Regions from separate parts of the Endozoicomonas sp. Z74 genome, predicted to be linked through region 1. Evidence: predicted binding sites of a transcription regulator. Region 1 holds the regulator's gene; the other holds the start of a gene.
The links. Region 1 encodes PhoB, which activates phosphate uptake and scavenging genes when phosphate is short. Its sites were predicted from a motif close to TGTCATANNNNTGTCANA; they were not measured.

Region 1 (5,342 bases):
CTGTGACAGACCACTGGGTAAATCCTATATGAATAACAACATAAAGCAGAGCAAAACAACCCTGTCTGAAGTGGCTCTTTCTACAATACCGTTTGCCACTGCCATGTAATCTCAGAGCCCGGCAGCTTGCTGTTGTCTGCCGGGCAGGAAGTACTGTTAATGCCGTTTGTTGATTTTTCCGATATGACCTGGCAGCCCGAGCCCTGTCAGAAGGGGAGTGCTGACAGAATACCCTCCGGGCTCCGGGAGATGCTGCTGGATCACACCTCTCTTACCCAGCGGCTCAAGCAGGTGCATAAGGGCGCCTTTTTTGTCCGGGTGATCCGCCACGAATGGTTGGAACCAACAGCCTCTGAGAGGGCCTTTCTGAACTGTGGAGAAGGTTCTGCCAGTGTCCGCGAAGTGTTGCTATTTGGTTCTGGCAGGCCAGTGGTGTTTGCCCGAAGTGTGCTCCCTGCATCCAGCCTGGAAGGGGACAACCGGGGGTTGCTGACACTGGGTGACCGGCCTCTGGGGGAGTATATTTTCAGTCAGCCAGGCCTGCGTCGTGGGCCCATTGAAATTGCGGAAATTCCCGCCCGGCAGTTCAACCTCCATCTGGACTTTGACTATGGGGATGAAAGCGCCTGGGGAAGGCGTTCCCTGTTTTACCTGAATGATTTGCCCATTTCAGTGTGCGAAGTCTTTCTTCCACAGAGCGGTCGTGGTTAGAATGGGGCCAATGCCTTGGCCGCCTGTTTTCAGTTCCACAGGCTGGCAGTAGCGGTATTTTCATCGAAAATAGAAAAGAGAGCGCATGAAACTGTTACCCGCCATGACAGGCTCTGAAAAATTAATCACCCTATTGGATCAGCATCTGCCCCGTTGGAAGGATTTTATTCAGCTGGCGCGCCTAGACCGCCCTATTGGGATTTATTTGTTGCTCTGGCCTACCCTGTGGGCGCTTTGGTTCGCGGCAGATGGCATACCAGGCATCCACAATCTGCTGGTTTTTATTTCAGGGGTCGTTCTGACTCGCAGTGCTGGCTGTGTGATCAACGATTATGCGGACCGTCACTTTGACGGCCACGTCACGCGTACTCGAAACCGGCCATTGATTACCGGAAGAGTGAGCCCGAATGAGGCCCTGCTTTATGCTGCGGTTATGTTCCTGCTGGCCTTTCTCCTGGTATTGACCACTAACAGCCTGACTATCGGGCTCTCGTTTGGGGGCGTACTGCTGGCCTGCGCCTATCCCTTTGCCAAACGGTATACTTATCTGCCACAGGTGGTGCTGGGAGCGGCCTTTGGATGGGCGATCCCCATGGCCTATGCCGCAGAAACCACCGCCCTGACCACTCAGACCTGGTTGCTGTTTACGGCCAATTTGCTCTGGATCGTAGCCTATGACACGCAATACGCCATGGTGGACCGGGAGGATGACCTGAAAATTGGCATCAAATCCACCGCTATTTTATTTGGTGAAATGGATAATCTGATTATCGCCACCTTTCAGGCTATGATGCTGGTTGCCATGGTGATGCTGGGTATGCAGCTGGAGCTGGCATGGCCCTACTACGTCTCTTTGCTATTGGCTGTCGGGGGCTTTGTTTTCCAGCATAAGCTAACCAGGGATCGAGATCGCGATCACTGTTTCAAGGCCTTTCTTTCCAACCATTGGGTCGGTCTGACGATTTTTCTTGGGGTGGTGTTTTCGGTATAGGCATGGGCTCCCGTGGATTTGTATTCTATACCAGACTTTATTGACAGACTGGGCTTGCGGAAAAAGGGGGGAAATAAGAGCTAGAGTCGTCATCCGGATCTTCTCTAGTATTTTGGCTCTTGGAGAGGTTAAAAGGTTGGCACCTTTCATTTTGCACTTTGGGCCAAGCTCCCCAGGGCCAGGGAATACCGTAGCGGTACTTCGTCATAAAAGCATATTTTAAGGCCTCTTTATTTGAGAGGGGTCTCTGCCTGCTTGTCAGTTCATCCATTGAAAAGTCCGTTGTTGTTGAGTTTGAATGAGCCTCTTCTTCAGGTAGAGGGAAGGAACTACCAGCTTCTTCTGAAAAAGAGCTGGTTGGTGCTGGATTTTGTTCAGAATAGAACATTGACCCCGGATTGGATATTTCTCTGCCTTGTTCTATTTCTGCAAGGGTCACGGTTGCAGTAGGCGTGGATTTTTTTTTGGGTCTACCCCGTCGAGACTGTTTTGCTGTGTGGGTAGAAAAGCCTGGAGCAGTGTACTCATGCCACGTCAGTTGCCCAGTTTCCTGATAGGGGGAGGGGCGCTCTCTGTGTCTTCGGGGAGAGCGACGTTTCTGTTTTGAGCTGAATGCAGTGTCTTGTTGTTGGTTTAGATGGTTAAGGTCTGCCTCAGTCAAAGATGGATAATAATTAGATAGCTCAGAAGGTCTTGGTATCCAGAACGGGTTTATAGCACTGGCTCCGACAAGTCCTGGTTGCTCTGAGGCAACTAAATTTTGATACTGTATCCATGCATAGACACTGTCTCTATCCAGGTTGTATGTACAGATGGCATCTTCGATTTGCGGCGGGGTAGCCAGGCCATTGGATTGATATAACGCCTCCAGTATGAGCTCAGGTTGGAGCTGATTATCCACAAACGAGGTTTCACTATTCGTACTCCTGTCAGCACCATGTAATGGATACACAGTAATAATACGTTGCTCTACAGCAGGGAGTGGGTCTATCACTCCCATGGCAGGGAGTATTAGCCAGTCTATGCCTGATCCTGTTATTGAATACTTGGAAGGTGGGTTATCTGGGGTTAAGTCGACCTTCCTTGAAACCCCGTCATGAAAATCATTGGTAACCGGATTGGCCCGGCTTTGTATAACAAAACCTTGAAGTGCTTCGGTAACATAGCTGGTTATATCATCACCACCAGTGTTTACGCGCGGTGGTAGAGTGGCAGCTTGTATTAAAGGAGAGGTGGTTTTTACCCGAAGACGGGGCTGCCCTTTACTGAACTTGCAAACCAGGCTGTCAGCAAAGAGTTTCTGGCAAAATGGAGAAGCTTGCTTGGCTTCCAGCTTATACTGAAATAGGAGAACTACTTCAGCGTTGTTGAAAGGGGGGAGTCGCTCGATAATGACTTCGTTCTGGTTTGGGGGCTCTATAGATAATGGCTCTGTTGAAAAAAAGGGTGAAGATAGAAATAGGGGCTGGACAGGACTCGAAAAAATCACCTGCGGGTTATAGGAAGGTGCTGATTCCTCTCTATTGGGGGCAGAGAAAGGGCTCATTTGAAATTCGCAGTTAACCCCTTCATTGAACTGCCAGCAATTGCCATAATTGCTGTCCAGAAGTTGTATCTCTGTTCCGGAAATCCTTATATCTAATGTATTTCTGTCTGTATGGGGAGTCCCAAATGATGCCCCAGGGGCAGAGACATGAGAGAGCAGTAATAACATAAACAGATATCTGAAACGGTCTGGGAAGTGCTGCGTCGCTATCATATGAGGATACTGAATTGTATTAGGCCAATAGTGCTGGTGTCAGGTGTACTTCATTCTTCGTCGGGCTCGAAATATAGATGTTATTTAGTGTGGGCCTCAGACGTTTTCGAAATAGAGTGGGTTATCCTGTGACGAAAAAACAGGCAGCGGTAAGAAGGCTTTCATATCAGGCCATTGCCTGTTATTTCTCAGATTGTCATTTATCTGTAACAATCGGCGGGTGTAATACCTGTCGTATGGATGAGTGAGTAGGAATAACGGGTCATACACCTTAACAGTGATCATATTATCTCGGGGTAACGGTCATGTCTGGCAAAACAATTCTAATTGTGGATGATGAAGCGCCGATTCGGGAAATGGTGGCGGTGGCCCTGGAGATGGCCGGTTACCAATGCCTTGAGGCGGCTGATGCCAGACAGGCGCACACCCTGGTGGTGGATCGCAAGCCGGACCTGATTCTGCTGGACTGGATGCTGCCGGATGTTTCCGGCATTGAGCTGGCCCGTCGGCTTAAGCGGGATGAACTGACGGCGGAGATCCCGATCATCATGCTGACCGCCAAAGGTGAAGAGGACCACAAGATTCAGGGACTGGAAACCGGGGCTGATGATTACATCACCAAACCGTTTTCTCCCAGAGAGCTGGCGGCCAGGTTGAAAGCGGTGCTGAGACGAGCCCGGGGCATGGATGATCAAACATCTATCGTCGTCAAGGGCCTGGAGCTGGATCCAGTGAGCCACCGGGTCAGTATCGATGGCAAAGCCGCTGAGATGGGGCCCACTGAGTATCGCCTGCTCCAGTTTTTTCTGACTCACCAGGAACGGGCCTATACCCGTGGTCAGTTGCTTGACCAGGTCTGGGGTGGCAATGTCTATGTGGAAGAACGTACCGTGGATGTCCATATACGTCGACTGCGCAAGGCTCTGGGCAGCGATTATGAAAATTATGTTCAAACCGTCAGGGGAACGGGGTATCGTTTTTCTACCCGTGCCTGAAGCATCACGATCCTCTTACCGATGATGCGCAGGTCATCAGCAAATCACCCGCTTGTAAAGGGAAGAGCCGGAATTGAATGTGGCAACCTCTATCAGATCGTATTTTACCGGTCGACTGTTGTTGGGGCTGGCTTTGGGTTTTTCCGCAGGTTGGCTTGCCGACCGGGTTTTCCTGGGGCTTTTTGTGGTGACGGTGCTGTATCTGGTCTGGAGCCACCGTCAGTTGTATCGGTTAATTGGCTGGCTTGACAAGGCCTCCCATAAAGACATTGAGCCCCCGGAAAGCAGCGGCGTCTGGGGTGAAATTTTCGATGGTATTTACCGGATCCAGCGCCGGCAGAAACGCTCCCGGCGACGGCTGGCCAGTGTCATTGAGCGCATTCAGGAGTCTACCGCGGCGCTGAATGATGGCATCGTGATGGCCGACCAGCAGGGTTGCCTGGAATGGTGGAATCGGGCTGCAGAAGAGCTGCTCGGCCTGCAGATGCCCGATGACCAGGGGCAGCTATTGACTAACCTGGTTCGGGATCCACGGTTTGCCGGTTACATGGAGCATAGCCAGAACCGGGAGCCGATTCAGATTGTGTCTCCGGCCCATGAAAACCGTCAGCTTCAGATTGCCATTACGGTGTATGGGCAGGGTAACCGGTTGCTGCTGGTGCGTGATGTCACTCGGCTGCAGCAGCTGGAAACCATGCGAACCGATTTTGTGGCCAATGTTTCCCATGAACTCAGAACGCCCCTGACGGTCATTGCCGGGTACCTGGAAACCCTGATTGATGGCGTTGAGCATCACCCTGATACACCTCCGGTGTGGAACAGGGCATTGAACCGCATGCAGGAACAGGCCTTGAGGATGCAGGGGTTGATTGCGGATTTACTTCTG
Region 2 (5,342 bases), on a different contig from region 1:
AGGTAAATCATACTGATCGCCGGTAACAGCGAAGGGGCAAGAATCGGCAACATACCCAGCACTTTAAAGAAGGGCTTGAAGGGCATACAGGTCCGGGTAAGGCCATAGGCAAACAGAAAAGCCAGCGACACCACCAGTGCAGTCACCACTGCACCAACAGTCAGTGTGTTGGTAATGGACTGGGTCAGTGCGGCACTGCCCAGATACTCCATAAAATTGGTCAGGCCGATATACTGCCCTTTATCATTCTGAACACTTCTTGCCAGCATCGCCAATAAGGGCAACAGCAGGGTACCAATGAGATAAAGAAAAACGGCGCCAACGCTGACACCCAGCACCCACTTTTCCGGCTTGAATGCCAGCCGGAACAAGGGCTTCTCAGACTGAATGGTGCTGACACTGGAGGTTGTTATTGTCATGGTCAGTCCCCTTTATTCCGCTGGAAAAACATGTATGTGCTGTTCCTGAATCACCAGCCTGGACTCACAACCAGGGTGCAGCCCAAGACCGGCCAGCTGATGAACAGGGACGTCCACCTTAATGGGCTTCCGGGTTTGCCAGCCCAGAGGCGTGCACTGGGCACGGACAAAGGTCCCCTGAAACTCCATGTTTTCAATCTGGACAGGGAGCTCTGTGGCCCCCTGGCCAAACGCCAGGTCTTCCGGACGAATACCCAGTAGCACCCTGCCGCTGCGGCTTTTTTGTGGTGCCAGGGCCAGAGGCTGATTTCCCAGTAGCGTCTGGTTGTGATCCGTCACGGTTCCGTCCATAAAGTTCATGGAACCCACAAACTCCGCCACAAAACGGGACGTCGGATGCTGGTATATCTCTCTGGGGGACCCCACCTGCTCAATACGACCATGGTTCATCACCACAATGCGATCGGCCATGGCCATGGCTTCCTCCTGATCGTGGGTGACCATAATCGTGGTAATACCCAGGCGTTTCTGCAGGGAACGAATGGTTTCCCTCAACCGGACTCGGACTTTAGCGTCCAGGGCTGAGAGCGGCTCATCCAGCAATAACAGCCCTGGAGAAAGAGCCAAAGCCCTGGCCAGGGCAACCCTCTGCTGCTGGCCACCGGACAGCTGGTTGGGAAATTTATGACCGGCCTCCTCCAACCCGATGGTTTCCAGCCATTCCTTCACCACTGAGTGGACTTCCTGGCGTGACCGCCCCTGGTTTTCCAGGCCAAAAGCAATGTTGCCAAACACCGTCAGATTGGGAAACAGGGCATAGGACTGAAAGACAATGCCAAAGTCCCTTTGCTCCGGTGGCAGATGCGTACAATTGACCCCGTTTTGCCAGATCTCTCCCTGATCACTGCCTTCAAGGCCAGCAACCAGCCTCAGTAGCGTGGTTTTACCGCACCCGGAAGGGCCAAGAAAGCAGATAAACTCCCCCTTCTCAATGGCAAGAGAGATGTCTTCAAGGGCCGTAAATGATCCGAACTGCTTACCCAACTGACGGATAGAGAGAAAAGCTGACATAGACGGAGGGGTCCTTTTTCACCGGGATGTTTTAACGGGGACAGTTCAGGCTGTACGACTGACAGAGGCAGTGGGATTCTCTGTCAGGGTCATCAAAAGACGACCCTGACCACCCAATCAGGATTTTGGCTCAGACTTATGATCGAAGCGCTCAGACCACTCCTTCAGCACCGCCTTTCGGCCCGTGGCCATGGCGCCGAAATCCATGGAGACCATGGCGCTTTCCACATCGGGATAGTTGGGAACCGGCTTGTGGATATCCTTGTGGCCCACCACCGCATAAGCCTGGGCATATTGCTCATTGGCTTTTGCCGTCAAACTCCAGTTAACCAGTGTTCTGGCCGCTTTCTCTCTGGGGGTTCCCTTTACGAGACCCACGGACTCAACATCCCAGCCAATGCCACCTTCAGGCATGATCAGAGCCAGAGGCGCACCCTTGCTTTTCAGCTGGGCACCGCGAATTGCCTGGGAAATACCAATGGCAACCTCTCCCATGGCGGCCTGGACACAGGGCTTGGAACCAGAATGGGTATAGTGGGCAATGTTCTTGTTCAGTCCGGTCATGTAGTCCCAGGCTTTCTCTTCACCCATGCTTTGCAACCAGGCAGACACCTGCATATAACCGGTACCCGAGGAGGCCGGGTTGGGCATGGCAATATGACCTTGATACACCGGCTTTAACAGGTCCTGCCAGGATTTGGGTTTGGGCAGGTTTTTGGCTTTGGCCACCGCCTCGTTGTAACAGACCACATTGAAAAATGCCTGGTTGCCAAACCAGGCCTTTCCAGCTTCCGGGTCTACCAGCTCTGCCTTGATTTCACTCAGACCTTCTGGCTTATAGGCTGCCAGAACTCCTTCCTTTTTCAGCAATGCCATACTGGAACCCGCCAGCCCCCATACGACATCAGCCCGGTTATTATTTTTTTCCGCCAGCAGCTTGGCGGTCATAACGCCCGTGGAGTCCCGGACCCACTTGATGCGAATATCCGGGTGCTCCGCTTCAAAGGCTTTTTTGTAGCGGGCCAGCAGGTCCGACTCAAAAGCGGTATACACGGTCAGCTCTTCGGGAGCCGCATTGGCACCCATGCTGATAATGGAGGTGACTGCCAGCGCCAGTGCACTCCGTGCAGGGAATAAGCCTTTAGCAGATAAAAAGCGTTGCCTGTTCATGGTCAAAGATCCTCAGACCGGTGGTAGCCAAAATCTGGTACAGACCAGATGGGTTACAAGGATCGTAGAAAGATTAGATGACCATGGTGTGACAGCTTTTTTGCAGAATTATGAAATTAACAGGCAAAACTATTCGCTTCGAGGTTAAAACTTCTAAGATATATCCTCAATACTGTACAACAATTAATCACCCTCCATTTTATGTTTCATCCCTGCTATGGTGACGATGATGAGGTTACTTATAATAAAATTATTCTTTTTTATGCTTCTTTCTTTTAGTTCATTACTATACAGCGGCTTTTCGTACTATGGAGTAAGAGATCGGGCAGTAAAAAATGGTAAATATGTTGGATCAGTAATATGCGACGACGAGCTACATACAGCCACTGTATTCATTTACCTTCAAAGACATCAAGGCCTCTACCCAGGCATTTTAAAAATAACTGCAACCCGGTTCCAACCAAGCAACCTGATTGAAATTGAATGGTTTGATGTCGGTAATGTTATAACCATAAATGATCCACGTGCTGACCCAAACAAACCATCACATCCACATTCAATCGTTACTCCAGAAATTCTTAATTATATGGTAACTAACACTGGAGGAAAGGTTAACTTCCATTACCCGCAGGCATCCGAACAACGAACACACAATTTAATCAAGCGTTACGATGATGAATTCAGGAAAAATCAAATACTTCATGGAACTGCAAAAATTGCACTTTATAGAAACCAGTGGGTTCAACAAATATTTCTGGGGAGATTTACATTAATACCAGTCTATGCCCATAACCTCAGAACACATACAACCCATGAACAGCTAACCACACACAACTTGCGAAAACTGCTGGAAGGGCTACTCATTTTACTCAATTTTGAAAGTGCACTCCCCGTGTATCAAAACATTCTTGAACATCATCAATCCAACGTTTTCACTCATCACTCAAGATACAAGCCAGAGCCAATGGCCAGTGCACCCCAGCCTTGTTTATCATATCCCATGCCTGAAGTTCATAACCCTCTTGAAACCGTACAGGAAGGAATACTAATTCATAATCATTCAGGTACTTATATCCAATTACCCCAGGGAATTGTTCCAGTTCAATACCTGGTCGGACAACCACTGTTCTTTGCACCTCCCCCGCCAAACTGCAAACCCTTCCAGGATCCTCCATATCACCCCCCCTATGGAGAAGGCGGAGGGGCTGGTAGCAGTGCTGGAATGAGTTATTAATAGTTTCTGATGACTATACCCGTGGGTCCATAGAGTTATCGGGTCTCAGCCGTGATCACCACTGCATCCTGTCGCCAGTACTCAAAATCGCAGTCAATCACCCGGCTCTTCTGATCCAGATTGACCCGGGTCACCAGCAGGCCTGAACTGCCCGGCGTCACTTTCAGGTGCTGTGCTGAGTCCCCATGAAGGCCAACCGGATAGAGTTGAAACCGGACATGGCGGTACTCCATTGCGTAGTTTTCACGGTAAATATCTGAGAGCGACCGCTCAAGGTCCTGCTCCAGCAGCCCGGGAAACCCTTCCGGGTTAATGTAGTTTTCTACATACAACACCGTTCGGGCATCCACGGAACGGAGCCGCTGCAATCGATAAACCGGGGTAAGAGGCTGCAGCCCCAGCATCCTCTGTACTTTAGCGATTGCCGGAACCTGTGACGCCTTTAACAGCCGGGTTTCAGGTGTCCGCCCCTGGTCAGTCACCATGGTATGGAAGTTGACGTTTCTGGTCGGGTCATAGACCAGCCTTTCGGGAGAAACAAACCAGCCCCTCCGGTCTTCCCGATAAACCAGACCATCCGCCTCCAGAGAAGACAAAGCCTCTCTGAGGGTCACCCGGGTGGTGCCAAAACGTTCACTGAGCAGGCGCTCAGAAGGAAGCCTTACACCCGGCTGAAGCCCGCCTTTGTCGATCTGCTCACACAGCGCCTGTCGGATCAGTTGATACTGGTTGCTTCCATGGTCCATATTCATTCTCAATAAGCTCTTAATGAGCAACAGGGGACAGCTGGATTCTGAGGGGAGGCCACCTGGAGTTCAAGGCAGGTAACCTTATTACCGGGATTCCAGGCTTCGATCACCAATATCCAGAGCTTCATCAATACCGGCAATGACCCAATCAAGCTCCTCACGGGTCACCACCAGGGGAGGCACTACCCAGACCCCAAACTTATCCCCGGGAACATAGATGTTCTTCTCATGGAAAAGAAAGTCGGCGATCTCTTTTACGACGGTCGTTGAATATTTCTCAGTATGCTTCCTGAGTGGCTCCCGGGTTTTTCGATCAGCCACCAGCTCCAGGGTCCAGAACAACCCCAGCCCTCGAACATCGCCAACACAGGGGTGCTTGTCTTTCAGCCGGTGCAGGCGCTCACCCAGATAATCACCCAGCTCCCGGGTTCGCTCCAGCAGCCCCTCATCATGGAGCACACGAATACTCTCAAGGGCCCCGGCGGCAGCCAGAGTATGACCGGAAAAGCTCTGGCCATGGCCAAAAATCTGCTCATCGAAAGCGCCACTGATTTTTTCCGAAAAAATGGTCGCCGCCAACGGTGCATACACCCCCAGGGCTTTTCCCATAACAATGATGTCCGGCTCAATATCATAGTGCTCAAAGGCAAAAAACCGTCCTGTCCGTCCCATCCCGGTCATGGTTTCATCCACAATCAG

Region 2: a site for PhoB is predicted at 2,737-2,754, ahead of ACNRUY_RS12925 (putative 2-aminoethylphosphonate ABC transporter substrate-binding protein). Genes of this name have one in related genera too.

What each region holds. Positions count from the first base shown of each region.
Region 1 covers NZ_JBLYZI010000007.1:39,036-44,377, reverse strand. The annotation lists gene ACNRUY_RS03230 (chorismate--pyruvate lyase family protein) at 160-711, shown strand; gene ubiA (4-hydroxybenzoate octaprenyltransferase) at 797-1,702, shown strand; gene ACNRUY_RS03220 (hypothetical protein) at 1,740-3,416, opposite strand; gene phoB (phosphate regulon transcriptional regulator PhoB) at 3,767-4,456, shown strand; gene phoR (phosphate regulon sensor histidine kinase PhoR) at 4,536-5,342, shown strand, end outside.
Region 2 covers NZ_JBLYZI010000039.1:5,605-10,946, reverse strand. The annotation lists gene ACNRUY_RS12935 (putative 2-aminoethylphosphonate ABC transporter permease subunit) at 1-419, opposite strand, end outside; gene ACNRUY_RS12930 (putative 2-aminoethylphosphonate ABC transporter ATP-binding protein) at 432-1,490, opposite strand; gene ACNRUY_RS12925 (putative 2-aminoethylphosphonate ABC transporter substrate-binding protein) at 1,608-2,660, opposite strand; gene ACNRUY_RS12920 (hypothetical protein) at 2,887-3,894, shown strand; gene phnR (phosphonate utilization transcriptional regulator PhnR) at 3,930-4,646, opposite strand; gene ACNRUY_RS12910 (aminotransferase family protein) at 4,728-5,342, opposite strand, start outside.